DNA from 4 places in the Streptomyces sp. NPDC013157 genome. Region 2 is predicted to be linked to each of the others. Evidence: riboswitches for the same ligand, from Rfam matches in the RefSeq annotation. Region 2 holds a riboswitch; each other region holds the start of a gene.
The links. A riboswitch is a leader RNA that binds a small molecule or an ion and turns the genes downstream of it on or off. The one in region 2 is predicted to bind S-adenosylmethionine.
Positions count from the first base shown of each region.

Region 1: it holds a riboswitch for S-adenosylmethionine, as region 2 does, so the genes downstream of both, ACFY6U_RS14370 (aminotransferase class V-fold PLP-dependent enzyme) here and thrC (threonine synthase) in region 2, are expected to answer to the same signal.
Region 3: it holds a riboswitch for S-adenosylmethionine, as region 2 does, so the genes downstream of both, ACFY6U_RS23915 (amino acid ABC transporter permease) here and thrC (threonine synthase) in region 2, are expected to answer to the same signal.
Region 4: it holds a riboswitch for S-adenosylmethionine, as region 2 does, so the genes downstream of both, ACFY6U_RS07600 (putative leader peptide) here and thrC (threonine synthase) in region 2, are expected to answer to the same signal.

Region 1 covers NZ_JBIBAK010000004.1:233,722-237,477, forward strand. Annotated here, with positions in the region: gene ACFY6U_RS14360 (cytochrome bc complex cytochrome b subunit) at 1-97, shown strand, start outside; gene trpD (anthranilate phosphoribosyltransferase) at 263-1,327, shown strand; SAM riboswitch class IV at 1,522-1,638, shown strand; gene ACFY6U_RS14370 (aminotransferase class V-fold PLP-dependent enzyme) at 1,799-3,160, shown strand; gene ACFY6U_RS14375 (Lrp/AsnC family transcriptional regulator) at 3,337-3,618, opposite strand; gene ACFY6U_RS14380 (rhomboid family intramembrane serine protease) at 3,615-3,756, opposite strand, start outside.
Region 2 covers NZ_JBIBAK010000009.1:227,109-230,864, reverse strand. Annotated here, with positions in the region: gene ACFY6U_RS26625 (trehalose-6-phosphate synthase) at 1-308, opposite strand, end outside; gene ACFY6U_RS26620 (glucosyl-3-phosphoglycerate synthase) at 403-1,347, opposite strand; SAM riboswitch class I at 1,505-1,666, shown strand; gene thrC (threonine synthase) at 1,685-2,968, shown strand; gene ACFY6U_RS26610 (ubiquitin-like small modifier protein 1) at 3,012-3,287, shown strand; gene ACFY6U_RS26605 (cold-shock protein) at 3,756-3,756, shown strand, end outside.
Region 3 covers NZ_JBIBAK010000008.1:62,656-66,411, reverse strand. Annotated here, with positions in the region: gene ACFY6U_RS23925 (transporter substrate-binding domain-containing protein) at 1-738, opposite strand, end outside; gene ACFY6U_RS23920 (amino acid ABC transporter ATP-binding protein) at 806-1,594, opposite strand; gene ACFY6U_RS23915 (amino acid ABC transporter permease) at 1,591-2,574, opposite strand; SAM riboswitch class IV at 2,963-3,086, opposite strand; gene ACFY6U_RS23910 (glutathione S-transferase C-terminal domain-containing protein) at 3,164-3,756, opposite strand, start outside.
Region 4 covers NZ_JBIBAK010000002.1:492,809-496,564, forward strand. Annotated here, with positions in the region: partial or broken gene ACFY6U_RS07590 (2OG-Fe(II) oxygenase family protein) at 1-279, opposite strand, end outside; gene ACFY6U_RS07595 (hypothetical protein) at 341-931, opposite strand; SAM riboswitch class IV at 1,629-1,742, shown strand; gene ACFY6U_RS07600 (putative leader peptide) at 1,777-1,893, shown strand; gene ACFY6U_RS07605 (ABC transporter substrate-binding protein) at 2,114-3,733, shown strand; gene ACFY6U_RS07610 (ABC transporter permease) at 3,737-3,756, shown strand, end outside.

The DNA.
Region 1 (3,756 bases), on a different contig from region 2:
CAAGCTGAGCAACGCCTACTACGGCGAGGACAACCAGATCCCGAAGCCGACTGTCGAGGAGTACAAGGAGATCACGAGCGGCCACGGCCACCACTGATCGACCGCGTCGCCACGCCACGGTCGAAGGGCCCCCGTCCGGATGGGCCCCCGGTCCGAGTTTGTTCGAGGACCAGGGGAGGACGGGGGCCCTTCGCGGTGCCCGGAGCTGGATAGGGTAGGCCCTGAAACCTGTTGTTCCCGTACGACGATCAGGAGCGGCCTCATGAGCGCTGTGACCCCCGCTGGAGGCGACACCGCGGCGGGCCGTTCCTGGCCCGAGGTACTGAACGCGCTGCTGTACGGCCAGGACCAGAGCGCCGACGCGACGGCCTGGGCGATGGACCAGATCATGCGCGGCCAGGCCACCGACGCCCAGATCGCCGGCTTCGTCGTCGCCCTGCGGTCCAAAGGCGAGACCGTCGAGGAGATCAACGGGCTCGTCCGCACGATGTACGAGCACGCCAACGTCATCGAGGTGCCGGGCCGCACCGTCGACATCGTCGGCACCGGGGGCGACGGCGCGAAGACGGTGAACATCTCCACGATGTCGGCGCTCGTGGTGGCCGGCACCGGCGCGAAGGTCGTCAAGCACGGCAACCGCGCGGCCTCCTCCGCGTCCGGGGCCTCCGACGTCCTGGAGAAGCTCGGCGTCAACCTCGACCTGACCCCGCAGCGGGTCGCCGAGGTCGCCGAGGAGGCCGGCATCACCTTCTGCTTCGCCATCAAGTTCCACCCGGCGCTGCGCCACGCGGGCGCCGCCCGCGGCCAGCTGGGCATCCGCACGGTCTTCAACATCCTCGGCCCGCTGACCAACCCCGCACGGGTGCGGGCCCAGGCGGTCGGCGTCGCGGACCCCCGCATGGCCCCCGTCGTCGCGGGCGTCTTCGCCGAACGCGGCCACTCCTCCCTCGTCTTCCGCGGCGACGACGGCCTCGACGAACTGACGACGACCGCCACGTCCCGCGTCTGGACCGTCCGGGACGGCAAGGTCACGGAGGAGACCTTCGACCCCCGTGACGTCGGCATCGACCTGGTCCCCGTGGAGGCGCTGCGGGGCGGTGACCCGTCGTACAACGCGGAGGTCGCCCGCCGCCTCCTGGACGGCGAGCGGGGCCCGGTGCGGGACGCGGTGCTGCTGAACTCGGCGGCGGCGCTGGTGGCCCTGGACCCGGGCACAGGGTCGCTGGCAGAGCAGCTCCGCGCCGGCATGGACAGGGCGGCGCACTCGATCGACTCGGGTGCGGCCAAGCAGGTCCTGGAGCGCTGGGCGGCGGCGACGCACAAGTAGGGCGCCGGTCCAGAGGGCTGGGTGGGGTCCGCACCGCCGGGCTCCACCGTCGTGGCCGACGGCCGTTGCGGACCGGCGGTGCGCAACCACATACGGCCTCTCCGGCGGTGCCGAACTGTCCGCAGCCCCCGCTCCGTCCCGTCATCCGGACTGGAGTTGCGCGGCTGCGATCACTTCCCATAAGTTTCTTTCCAGGTCATGAGTGACAGTCATGAGGCCCCGGCCGACTGTCCGGCAACCCTCCGTCCGTGGCGGGGTGCCCCGGGTGAAGACCAGGCCGTGGGCAGCGAGGTCCACGGCAAGCGCGGACCCCTCGAACCACCAGGGGTCCTGGTCGTCGAGGAGCCTTCCGTGAGCAAGCGAATGCGATAGGGCCGCAGAGCCCCGCCTCCGCACACCCTTTTCCCCTGCCGCTGCTTGAGCGCATCCGCTCGCACGGCGGATCCCACCTGCTCACACGGGAGTTCACCCATGTCCGTCTCCACCGCTGCCTCCGTCCAGTCCGTTTGTGCCCCCCTGCCCGTTCTGGGCCGTGATGTCACCGTCCCGCTCGTCACCGGCGGCGAGGTCACCTATGCCGCCCTCGACTACGCGGCCAGCGCCCCCGCCCTGCAGCGGGTCTGGGACGACGTGGCGGCGTACGCGCCCTACTACGGCAGCGTCCACCGCGGCGCCGGCTACCTCTCCCAGCTCTCCACGGACCTCTTCGAGAACGCCCGCCGGACCGTCGCCGAGTTCCTCGACTGCCGCCCCGACGACCAGCTGGTCTTCACCCGTTCGACGACGGACTCCCTGAACCTCCTGGCCCGTGCCCTCCCCGCCGACTGCCAGGTCTTCGTCTTCGAGACCGAGCACCACGCCTCCCTGCTGCCGTGGCAGGACGCCCGTGTCACCTACCTCGACGCGCCCCGCACCCCGCGCCAGGCCGTCGAGACCCTGGAACGCGCCCTCGCCGACCGCGACCCCTACGGTCCGGCCCTGGTCTGCGTGACCGGCGCGTCCAACGTCACCGGCGAGCTGTGGCCCGTACGGGAGCTCGCGGCCGCCGCGCACGCGCACGGCGCCCGGATCGTCCTGGACGCCGCCCAGCTGGCTCCGCACCACCCCGTCTCGGTCCGGGACCTGGGCGTCGACTGGGTCGCCTTCTCCGGCCACAAGCTGTACGCCCCCTTCGGCTCCGGCGTCCTGGCCGGCCGCGCCGACTGGCTGCAGGCCGCCGAGCCGTACCTCGCGGGCGGCGGCGCCAGCCGCAAGGTCACCCGGCGCGAGGACGGGGGAGTGGCCGTGGAGTGGCACGAGAGCGCCGCGCGGCACGAGGCCGGGTCGCCCAACGTCATCGGCGCCTACTCCATCGCCGCCGCCTGCAAGGCGCTCACCGAGGCCGGCTTCGACACGCTGGTCGCCCGCGAGCAGCACCTGATCGAGAAGGTGCGGGCGGGCCTGGCCGGGGTACCCGACGTCCGGGTCCTCTCCCTCTTCGGCGACGACGCCCCCCGCGTCGGCGTGATCAGCTTCGTGGTGGACGGCTGGAACAGCTCCCACTTCGCCGCCGCGCTCTCCGCCGAGTACGGCATCGGCGTCCGCGACGGCCTCTTCTGCGCCCACCCGCTGGTCAGGACCCTGCTGGGCTCCGACCCGCAGACCCAGGGCGAGTGCGGGGCGCCGGAGGCGGCACCGGGCGAGAAGTCCCTCAACGCGATCCGGGTGAGCTTCGGGGCGGGGACGCCGGACGAGCACGTGGAGCGCTTCGTGACGGCGGTACGGGAACTTGTGACCGACGGTGCGAAGTGGTCGTACCGCACGGAAGAGGGCCGCTGCGTCCCGGCGGTGTGATCAGCGCCCCGCCAGGGGCGCGGGGAACTGCGCGCTCAGCCCCCACCGGCCGGCAGCCGGGCACGAAGCGCATTGGCCCCCCGCGGCTCCGTCGTGGCTGGTCGCGCGGTTCCTCCCCCAGCCTTCGGCCGGGGGTACCCCCAGCGCCCCTTACGGGGCGCTGCAGTCGGCGGCGCTCAGCTGTCAAGGCCGATCGCGAACGCCGCCTCCAGGTCGTGCTGGGAGTACGTGCGGAACGCGACGTGCGTGTCCGTGGCCTCCACGCCGGGGATCTTGCTGATGGAGCCGGGGATGACGTCGGCCAGATCCTCGTGCTGCTGCACCCGGACCATGGCGATGAGGTCGTACGTGCCGGTGACGGAGAAGACCTCGCTGACGCTGTCCAGCGCGGCGATCCGTTCCGCGATCTCGGGGATCCGGTCCACGCTGGTCTTGATGAGGACGATCGCGGTGATCACGGCTGGTTCTCTCCCTCGGGTGCCGGAGCTGGGGCGACCTTCACTTTAGTCGTACGGCCGTACCGCACCCACGCGTAGCCGAACCCGAGTCCGAAGCCGACCAGGTGGGCGAGGTAGGCCACGCCGGGGCCGGAGGAG
Region 2 (3,756 bases):
GAGTTCGCGATGCCGTTGTACGCGTCGGCGAAGACGTCCGCGTCGATGTCGAGCATCCGGACCTGCTGCCCGCCGGTCTCCCCGGCCGGCAGCCTGCCGCCCTCGGCCCGCCGCACCGCCTCCCGGTCACCGTCGCCCAGTGCCGCGCACACCCACACCGCGTTCGCGTCCGGCCCGATGGCCGACAGCCCTGAGACCAGCCCGCCGCCGCCCCGTTTGGCGTGCAGCGAACCGTCTTCGCGCAGCTCGTACGAGACCGGGCCGCGGTTCGAGGCGACCAGCACCTCGGCACCGCCGGTGGAAGCCATGGGGGAAGCCATACGCCACAACCTAGCCCGGCCCGTAAACGCTCAAACGTACGGCCGCGCCCGACGCGCCGCCGTATACGGCCGTACGGCGAAGTCACGCCACCTTGCGCTCGGCGTACTCCGTGATCTCCACCATCGGCGGCCGTTCCTCCGTGTCCACCGAGTACGTGCGCGGTTCGAAGCCGTCCTCGCCCCGTTCGAACTGGGTGAGGGAGGGGCGGATCAGGTGGCCGCGGGCCAGCCGGAGCTGGGCCGTGCGGTAGATCGCGGCGGACATCCGGCCGAGGGCCTGGCCGTCCTGGTGGCGGTGCTTGCGGACGCCGACGTCGACCTGGGCGAGGGCGTCGAGGCCGACCAGGTGCAGGGCGTCGACCAGCATGCCGAGCTCCACGCCGTAGCCGACCGGGAAGGGGAGCTGCTCCAGCAGCGAGCGGCGGGCCGCGTACTCGCCGCCGAGCGGCTGGACGAAGCCGGCCAGCTGGGGCCAGTGCATGTTCAGCAGCGGACGGGCCATCAGCTCGGTGACCCGGCCGCCCTGTCCGGCGGCGCCGCCGAGCGGGCGGTCGTACATCGCCTTGACCAGGTCGACGTCCGGGTCGGTGAGGAGCGGGCCGACGATGCCGGTGACGAAGTCGGAGGAGAACTCCCGCAGGTCGGCGTCGACGAAGCAGACGATGTCCCCGGTGGTGACCAGGAGGGAGCGCCAGAGGACCTCGCCCTTGCCGGGTACGGCGGGGATGCGGGGCAGGATCGCGTCGCGGTGCACGACGCGGGCGCCGGCCGCCGCGGCGACGGCCGCCGTGCGGTCGGTGGAGCCGGAGTCGACGACCACGATCTCGTCGACGAGCGGCACCTGCTGCATGAGGTCGTGGCGGATGATCGCGACGATGTCGCCGACGGTCTCCTCCTCGTTGAGCGCGGGCAGCACGACGCTGACCGTCTGCCCGGAGGACCGTTTGGCGGCCATGATCCGGTGCAGCGGACGATCGGATACGGACCAGGAGCGGGTGGCCAGCCAGCGCTCGACTTCTTCCAGCACGGTCAGCGGCTCCTCACTGTCACGGCCACACGACGACGTGTGATCCATCTCGCGTTACGGACGACTCTCTCAACTGTCCTGGCCTTCGGTTACAGTCTTGAACAACGCCGATGACCATCGCATGTCCTGGGGTCACCCGGCGTCGACAACCGCATACCGCTCATCCAGAGGGGCAGAGGGATACGGCCCGTTGAAGCCCCGGCAACCCTCCAGTCGGTTCTCGTAGATCGCCGATCAGTGTCGATCGTCCGCGAGGCTCCCGGCTAGGGAAGGTGCCAAATCCGTCTCACGGCGAGATGCGTCGTGAGGAAGATGAGGAGAAAGGGCCTCGCCTCACATGGCTGTGCAGACTGTTGCAAGCACCACGGATTCCACCGTCGACCTCGGCCCCGCCGCAGCCCTCAGCTGCCGCGAGTGCGGTCACCGCGTGCCGCTCGGCCCGGTGTTCGCCTGCGAGGAGTGTTTCGGCCCGCTGGAGATCGCGTACGACTTCTCGGCGTACGACACCGAGGAGCTGCGGAAGCGGATCGAAGCGGGTCCCGCGAACATCTGGCGCTACGCGCCACTGCTGCCCGTCCCCGCGGACGTGGCGACCAAGCCGAACATCAACCCCGGCTGGACCAAGCTCGTCAAGGCCGACAACCTGGCCCGTGAGCTCGGGGTGACCGGCGGGCTGTACGTGAAGGACGACTCCGGCAACCCGACGCACTCCTTCAAGGACCGCGTCGTCGCCCAGGCCGTCGAGGCCGCCCGCGCCTTCGGCTACACCACCCTCTCCTGCTCCTCCACCGGCAACCTGGCCGGCGCGGTCGGCGCCGCCGCCGCCCGGGCCGGCTTCCGCTCCTGCGTGTTCATCCCGCACGACCTGGAGCAGGGCAAGGTCGTCATGGCCGCGATCTACGGCGGCGAGCTCGTCGGCATCGAGGGCAACTACGACGACGTGAACCGTTTCTGCTCCGAGCTGATCGGCGACTCGGCCGGCGAGGGCTGGGGCTTCGTCAACGTCAACCTGCGGCCGTACTACGCGGAGGGCTCCAAGACCCTGGCGTACGAGATCTGCGAGCAGCTCGGCTGGGAGATCCCGGACCAGCTGGTCATCCCGATCGCCTCCGGCTCGCAGCTCACGAAGATCGACAAGGGTCTGCAGGAGCTGATCAAGCTCGGGCTCGTCGAGGACAAGCCGTACAAGATCTTCGGTGCCCAGGCCGAGGGGTGCTCGCCGGTGTCGGTGGCCTACAAGGAGGGCCACGATGTGGTCCGCCCGCAGAAGCCGAACACCATCGCCAAGTCCCTCGCCATCGGCAACCCGGCCGACGGGCCGTACGTCCTCGACATCGCGCGGCGCACCGGCGGCGCGGTGGAGGACGTCACCGACGAGCAGGTCGTCGACGCCATCAAGCTGCTCGCGCGGACCGAGGGAATCTTTGCGGAAACCGCCGGCGGGGTGACGGTTGGAGTCACCAAAAAGCTCATTGAGAATGGGTTGATTGATCCGGCGAAGTCGGTCGTTGTACTCAACACTGGTGATGGGCTGAAGACGCTGGACGCAGTGGCGGGGACTGGACTCACCGCGACCATTCGCCCGAATCTGGAGTCTTTCCGCGAGGCCGGGCTCGCCTGAGTCCCCCGAGAAATAGGGCGTTGCCCAGACCGGAGGTAAAAACGTGAGCGTCACCGTTCGCATCCCCACCATCCTGCGCACCTACACCGGTGGTCAGGCCGAAGTCGCCGCCGAGGGCGCCACTCTCGGCGAGGTCATCTCGGACCTGGAGAAGAACCACACCGGGATCTCCGCGCGGGTTCTCGACGACCAGGGCAAGCTGCGCCGGTTCGTCAACGTGTACGTCAATGACGACGACGTCCGCTTCGAGCAGGGCCTGGAGACCGCCACCCCGGACGGGGCCGGCGTCTCCATCATCCCGGCCGTCGCGGGCGGCTGACCTGCCGACCTGCTTGACAGGCTGATCGAATGACCGAACATTACCTTCGGTAACGCCGATCACCGACTGTTCATCTGATTGCCCCCTCCGTGAGAGAAGCGGAGGGGGCAATTCTGTGTGGTTGAGCGCGGTAGAGTTGGGGAACACGGTCCCGATCTCCAGGTCGGGAGCCCCGTATTCGATACCGCGAGCCCGACAAGAAGTAGCCAAAGTGTGCGGGTTATATGCGGCTTTTGTGGCCTTTATGGGGTCCGACTTGCCCTGAATTCGGCCGAATTCTTGCTACATTCCGGACCCCTTCCGTCCAGAATTCTCGTCCGATTGACCTGTTGCAGACGGCAGTTGGACAGATACATTCAGCCGCGGTCGACGCGTTCCGGCGCACGCCCCCAACCAATGGGGGGTGAGGTCTGACCCGGATCCGCGAAGTGTGGATCTGTGCAAGGGCCAGTAATAGGGGAGTTAGGCA
Region 3 (3,756 bases), on a different contig from region 2:
GGCGTCGATCTTGCCGCTGTTCAGGGCCAGGAAGGTGCTGGTGCTGTCCTGGAAGTACTTGACGGTGAGCTTCTTGCCCTCCTTGGCCAGCTTGTCCTTCCACTCCAGGAGGATCTTCTCCTGGTTGGTGCCGGAGCCGACGGCGACCGTCTTGCCGGCGAGGTTCTCGTAGTTGCCGTCGAAGTTCCAGGTGCTCTTCTTCGGCACGATGAAGGCGAGGTTGTCCTGCCGGTAGGAGGCGAACTCGTACTTCTTCTTGCGCTCCTCGGTGTCGGTGACGTTGGAGAAGGCCACGTCGACCTTGCCGCTGTCGATGCCGACGAAGAGGTTCTCCCAGGTGGAGTTCTTGACCTCGGCCTTGAGTCCGAAGACCGCGGCGACCAGCCGGCCGAGGTCGGGCTCGGAGCCGGTGAGGGTCTTCTGGTCGTCGCCGACGTACGCCAGCGGCGGGAACCCGGCGGGCAGGGCGCCGATGCCGATCTCCAGCGTGCCGCTCTTCTTGAGGGCGGCGGGCAGCTCGGCGCTGATGGACTTGACCTCGGAGACCTTGATGGTGGTCTGGGTGGCGGCGCCGTTGGAGACCCGGCCGACGACGACCGTGCCGGACTTGGTGCTGTCGGTGGTGGTGGCCGCGTCGCTGTTGCCCCCGCAGGCGGCGAGCCCGGTGGCGAGGGAGGCGACGGCGGTGGCCGCGGTGATGCCTCTGATCAGGCTGCGTCGGGTGATGTGGGTAGACATGGCCGTTCCTTGTCGCTGCAGGTGATGGAGGGTGGCGTGGGGGGAAGTCGAGGGGTGCGGTGGGAGGTCAGAGGACCTTGCTCAGAAAGTCCCTGGTCCGCTCGTTCTGCGGCTTGTCGAGAACCTCGGAGGGCGGGCCCTGTTCGACGATCCTGCCGCCGTCGATGAAGACCACCCGGTCGGCGATCTCGCGGGCGAAGCCGATCTCGTGGGTGACGATGACGAGCGTGGTGCCGCTGGTCGCCAGGTCCTTGATGACCGCGAGGACCTCGCCGACGAGTTCCGGGTCCAGGGCCGAGGTGGGCTCGTCGAAGAGGATCACACCGGGACGCAGGGCGAGCGCGCGGGCGATGGCGACGCGCTGCTGCTGGCCGCCGGACAGCTGCCGCGGATAGGCGCCGATCCGTTCGCCGAGGCCGACGCGTTCGAGGAGTTCCTTGGCCAGCGCCTGCGCCTCGGGCTTGGCCAGCTTTCCGGTGGCGACGGGGGCCGCCGCCACGTTGTCGAGGACGGTCAGATGCGGGAAGAGGTTGAAGTTCTGGAAGACGAAGCCGATCCGGCCGCGCTGGGCCAGGATGTCGCGCTCGCTCAGCTCCTTGAGCCGCTCGCCCTGCCGCTTGACCCCGATCAGCTCGCCGTTGACGCTGACGTGGCCGATCTCGGGCTTCTCCAGGTGGTTGATGACCCTGAGGAGAGTGGACTTGCCTGAGCCGGACGGGCCGAGGATGACGGTGACCTCGCCGGGCCGTACGGTCAGGTCGACGCCGTCGAGCACGCGGTGGGCGCCGTACCACTTGTGGACGTCGTGGATCTCCAGGGAGGCCGGGGCCGTCTCCAGGGTGTCGGTGGTGGTCATACGGCGGCCTCCCGGCGGATTCGGGCGCGCAGGTCACCGAGCCCGGCCCGCAGTTTCTGCAGGGGCGTCGGCGGCAGGGTGCGCGCGGCACCCCGGGCGTAGTACCGCTCGACGTAGAACTGGATCACGGAGACCACGCTCGTGAGGATCAGGTACCAGACGGTCACCACCAGCAGCAGCGGCACGATGTCGCCGGGGTAGGTGGAGCCCATGGTCTGTGCGGAGCCGAACAGGTCGAGCAGCGAGACGTAGAAGACCAGCGAGGTGCCCTTGATCAGGCCGATCAGCTGGTTGACGTAGTTCGGGATGATCGAGCGCAGCGCCTGCGGGAAGACGATCTTCCGGAACTGGTAGCCCTTCGGAAGGCCGAGTGCGGCGGCCGCCTCGTGCTGTCCCTGGTCCACGGAGAGGATGCCGCCGCGCACCACCTCGGCCGCGTAGGCCGCCTCGTTGAGACTGAGGCCGAGCACGGCGATCACCATGTCGGTGGCGAGCTTCGACTCGTCGAAGGAGAAGAAGGCCGGCCCGAAGGGGACGCCGAGACTCAGCGTCTTGTAGAGGGCGCTGAAGTTGTAGAGGAAGAGCAGGACCACGATGAGCGGGATGGAGCGCAGCGCCCACACGTAGGTCCAGCTGACGGCGCGCAGCACCGGGCTCTTCGACAGCCGGGCCAGGGCGAGCAGGATGCCGCCGAGGAGGCCCAGCACCGCGCTGTAGGCGGTGACTTCGAGGGTGATGAGCAGCCCGTCGAGGATGTTCGGCCGTAGGAACCAGTAGCCGAAACGGTCCCACTGGTAGAAGGGGTTGGACACCAGTCCGTGCACGAACTGGGCGGCCAGGACCAGGACGACGGCGGTGGCGATCCACCGTCCCGGCCTGCGCAGCGGCAGAACACGCTGTGCGGAGAGGGGTTTTGACGGCTCATCGGCAGCGGGCGGTGCCTCGGGGGCGGCGATCGTGGCGCCTGGGGGTTCACTCATGGCGGGCTCCGGCGGAGTCGGACACCCACGTGTCCCACGGCGGGGGCCGCGCACCGGGCCGTGTTCGGGCACGGTTCGGTGCGCGGGGGCGCGCGGGCACGGGGGCTGGGCGGACGGCGGCACACCGGACGGCCGGTGTTTCGACGGGGACGCTGGGGTGCGGAACTGCGGGGAACCGGCGGAAGAGCCTGGTCAGACCCGACAGCGGGCACAGCCCGGGGCGGTACACGCGCTACACAGGGCGCTGTTGACACGGAGCAGGTCGACGGCGCGGTCGGCGACGAGGGGGCTCGGGTACGGGCGTACGCAGCCCTCGGCGCGGCGCTGGGCCGTCCTGGGAGCTGCGTACATGTCCGTCACCTGTCACTGTCGTGCCGGCCCCGAGGGGCACTCGCGCTTACCGAATCGTCGCTTGCCGAAACGTCGTCGGTCCGGTCGTCACCTGGGGCACCCCACCGCGGTGCGAGGGTTGCCGGTCAGCAAGCCAGGGCTTGACGCTGACGCTCATGACCGTTCTGGTCCGTAAGTAACGCAGTTGGCCAAACGAATGTCAACGCCTGTCCGACTGGCGAAACGGTTCAGGCCGCTCTCACCTGCGAGGACCGCGGGGGACGTCTGCCGCGTGGCCCGCCCAGTCCAGGATCTGGACGGCCGCGCCGGCGGCTTCCAGGCCCTGGCAACGGCCGTGGTGGCGGCGGGCGATGCCGTCGAGGTCGAGGTGGGTGCCGAAGGCCGGGTGGGCGGCCAGCCGGCGGGCGTAGGCCCACAGCGCCGGGTGGCCGGCGATGGCGTGCACGGCGGCGGCGTCCAGGTGGTTGCGGTGCACGGTGTCGAGTTGCACCAGGGCCACCCACAACTCGATGTCGGCGGCGGTGAGTTGCCCGCCGACCAGGAACTCCACCCCGGTCAGCCGGCGCTCCAGCCCGTCCAGGGTGGCGAGCAGCAGCTCCAGCGCCTCCGGGTCACCGCCCTCGCGGCCGGCGCACTGGGCGGCCTGTTCGATGTCCTCGGCGCACAGCCGCTCGACGGCCTCGATCTCGGCCTCGGCGCCGCACGGGTAGAGCCGGGCGACGCCGTCGCCGAAGTGCTGGTCCAGGTCGCGCAGGATGTCCCGGCTGTGGGTGCTGACGATCCTGCCGGACCACCCGTCGCTGAACACCGGTGCGAGGGCCGGTCCCGAGT
Region 4 (3,756 bases), on a different contig from region 2:
TGTTGACGACGTGGTCGTGTGGACGTCGTCGCCGAGCGGGAAGGTCTCCGCGGGTACGTCCAGCACGCGCCGGGTCGCGGCGCGCAGGCCGGGTTCCCGCGGCGGCCACACGTTGACGTGGGCGTAGCGGGTGGCGTGTTCCGGGAAGAGACCGTTGCGTCGCCCTGGGTGGTCACCCTGTGCAAGGGTGTCACCTTCTCCGACGGTACGAAGCCGGCTTCCGGCTGCGCGCGGCACCGGCACCGGCCGAGAGCGGCTGACGGCGCGGGGCACGGCCACTGCGGCTGGACAGCGGCGGCCGGGGGTGGCGCCTCGGCCCCGGCCCGTCTCCTCCGTTCGCTCAGTCGGCCTGGGCCCCGGTGAGCGGAGGCAGGTCCAGGTGTTCGCGCAGGGTCGTGCCCCGGTACTCGGTGCGGTAGACCCCGCGGGCCTGCAGCTCCGGAACGAGCTTGTCGACGACGTCGGTGACCGATGACGGGAGCAGGTGCGGCAGGAGGTTGAAACCGTCGACGGCACGGGTGGTGACGTAGCGGGTCCACTCGTCGGCGACGGCCGACGGCGTGCCGACGAACGCGGGGTGTCCCGGTGCCACCTCCAGCACCAACTGCCTGATCGACACCGTCGTGGCGGCGAAACGGTTGGCGGGGCGGGGCAGGCCGAGCGTGGTGCGCAGGGTGTCGCCGGGGCGGGACGGTCGGTGGAGTCCCGCGGTGACCAGGGCGGGCAGCACCCGGTCGGTCAGCACCGGCAGGTCGTCGGCGAGGACGGCCGGGTGCAGCCGTACGCCGTCGACGAACCGCACGAGTTCGGCCAGGAGCTCGGTCAGCGCCTCCGGGGAGCCGACGTGGCGCAGCCGGCCGGTCCGAGGCCAGGCGGCCAGGCTGTCCAGTCCGGCCAGCCGGTCGGCGGCCGGGACTGCCGTGTCGAGCACCACCTCCGCCTCCGCGAAGACCAGGGGTGCACCGGCCTCCCGGGCGGTGGCGGCGCGGGCGGCGATGTCGGCGGGCGTGGGCGGGCCACCAGGACCACGTCGGCGCGCTCGTCGATGTCCAGCGCGTCCGGAGCGAGGACGACGAGCTGTCCCTGCGGTGGGCGGGGGGTGATCAGGGGGCCCTTCACCGAGAAGCCGGCGCCCTCGAAATCGATGTGGTGCACGCGGACCGGGTCCGGGAAGCGGCCGGTGGCGACGTCCTTGACGACCGCGTCGTCCTCCCAGGAGTCCCACAGCGCGCGGGCGGTGTCGACGACGTCCGTGATCTCCCGGTGGCAGTGCTGTTGACGACCATGCGGCTCTTTCCGAGCGGGCGGGGGCTGGACGCGGGCGCGTCGGGGGATGCCTGCGACGCCGGTCCGGAGCCAGGTGAGGGCGCGGCGCGGCGGAGGCGGATGCGACGGGGAGCGAGTGGTCAGCGACAGGTCTGGTCGAACTGGTCGGCGCGGAGGCCCGACCAGAACGGGTCGAGCAGCAGCGTGCGTGCCTGACCTGCGGTCTCCATGGCCGGATCAAAGCACACGGAACAAGGTGCGTCCACCATCCGTCCCGGCACGTGAGACGACCCCGTTCTCCCGAACAGGGCGTCACATTGCGGCATTGACGTACGACAAAATCGATCCGTAGCATCACCAACGGCATTGAGTGTCAGCGTCAAGCCCTGGCTCGCTGACCGGCAACCCTCCCGCGCGGTGGGGTGCTCCAGGTGAAAGCCCGGCGGGGTCACCGATGACTCCCGCAAGCGCGTGGCCCCGTGACCGGGGCCGGAGACGGGGAGGTTCGGCATGCGGCACAGCGACGACTCTGCTGCCTCCCTCACCGACGCCACGGCGTACTCCCGGCTCTCGCGCCGGCGCCACATCGATCTGAAGCGCTCGACCAGCTGCCTCTGTCGGGCCTGACCGGCCCGGCCGCCGCCGGCTGACGTCCGTCACCGGCCCCGGCCCCTGCGCGCCGCCCTTCCCGCTCGCCACCGGTTCCCGGTGTCGTCCGCATGCCAACTCCCTGTCTGCACAGCGCATCCCCGGCCGGAGTCGATCCGCCCGGGCCGCACACACCGTCATGCCTGCGCACATCCGTGCGCGGTCGTGCCCCGGTGACACGAGTAGGAGAAAGCCCTCCGTGACTGCACTTCCGGATTTCAGACCTTCCCGATGGGCGCCCCTGGCCGCGCTCCTGACCACCAGCGTCCTGCTGACCGCGTGCGGTTCGGGCGACGACGGCTCCGGCGGCGGAAGCGGCCAGGCGAAGTCCGGCGGCACCCTGACCTTCGCGGTGGGATCCGACGCCGGCTGCGTGGACCCGCAGCAGGTCGGCAGCAACGACACCATCTACTCGGTGCGCCAGATCGTGGACTCCCTCACCGACCAGGACCCGAAGACCGGCAAGATCGTGCCATGGCTCGCCAAGAGCTGGGACATCAGCGCCGACGCGACGACGTTCACGTTCCACCTGCGGTCGGGCGTCACCTTCAGCGACGGCTCGAAGCTGACCGCGCAGGTGGTCAAGGACAACTTCGACGCGGTGCCGAACCTCGGCGCCCTGGGCACCCTCGCCGAGGGCTATCTCAGCGGCGTCAAGAGCACCACGGTGGTCGCCCCGCTCACCGTCAAGGTGTCCTTCAAGCAGCCCAACGCCCAGTTCCTCCAGGCGACTTCGACCCACTCGCTGGGGATCGAGTCCTCGGCGAGCGTCAAGAAGAGCCCGCAGCAGAAGTGCAGCGACGGGGTGGTCGGGTCCGGGCCGTTCGTGCTCAAGCAGTACGTGCAGAACCAGTCGATCACCCTGGACAGGCGCACCGGGTACGACTGGGGTTCCTCGCTGTGGTCGAAGAAGGGCGAGGCCTACCTGGACAAGCTGGTGTTCAAGGTCGTGCCCGAGGCAGGGGTGCGGGCCGGCAGTCTCCAGTCCGGGCAGGTGGACGCGATCAGCAGCGTCGGCAAGGCCAACGAGGCGGCCCTCAAGGGCGGCCAGGTCACCCTCCAGAGCCGGGCCAACCCCGGTGTGGTGTTCGGTCTCGGGCTGAACAACTCCCGGCCCCTGCTGAAGGACGCGAAGGTCCGTCAGGCGATCTCGGCCGCCATCGACCGGAATCAGATCGCCGACACGGTCTTCCCGACCGGCACCCGGCCGGCGACCAGCATCCTGGCGCACACCACGCCCGACTACACCGATCTCTCCTCGGACCTCGCACTCGACACGGCCAAGGCGAAGTCGCTGCTGGATGCCGCCGGTTGGAAGGCGGCCGGCGACGGCATCCGCGCCAAGGACGGCAAGAAGCTGACCCTGACCATCAGCTGGTTCCCCAACGCGGCCACCAACCAGCCCGCGCTGGAACTCGTCCAGCAGCAGCTCAAGGCCGTCGGGATCGACGTGGTGCTCAAGCAGCTCCCGGTCACCCAGTTCGCCACCACGCTCCAGTCGGGTGACTTCGACGTGGTGTGGGGGAACGTGACCCGCGCCGACCCGGACATCCTGCGCAGCTCCTTCTCCTCCCAGCTGGGCAACTTCTACCACCTGCCCGCCAGTTCGCTGGACACGGCACTGTCCGCGCAGGCCGCGACCACGGACCCCGCGAAGCGCGAGCAGCTGGTGGCGGAGGCGCAGCAGCTGATCGTGCAGAACGCGTACAACGTGCCGGTGGTGGAGCTCCAGACCCAGCTCGGCGTCTCGAAGAAGGTGCACGATCTCGAATTCGACTCCGGCAGCCGCGTCCAGCTGCACGACACCTGGATCGGGTAGCCGATGCGCCGCTATGTGATCAA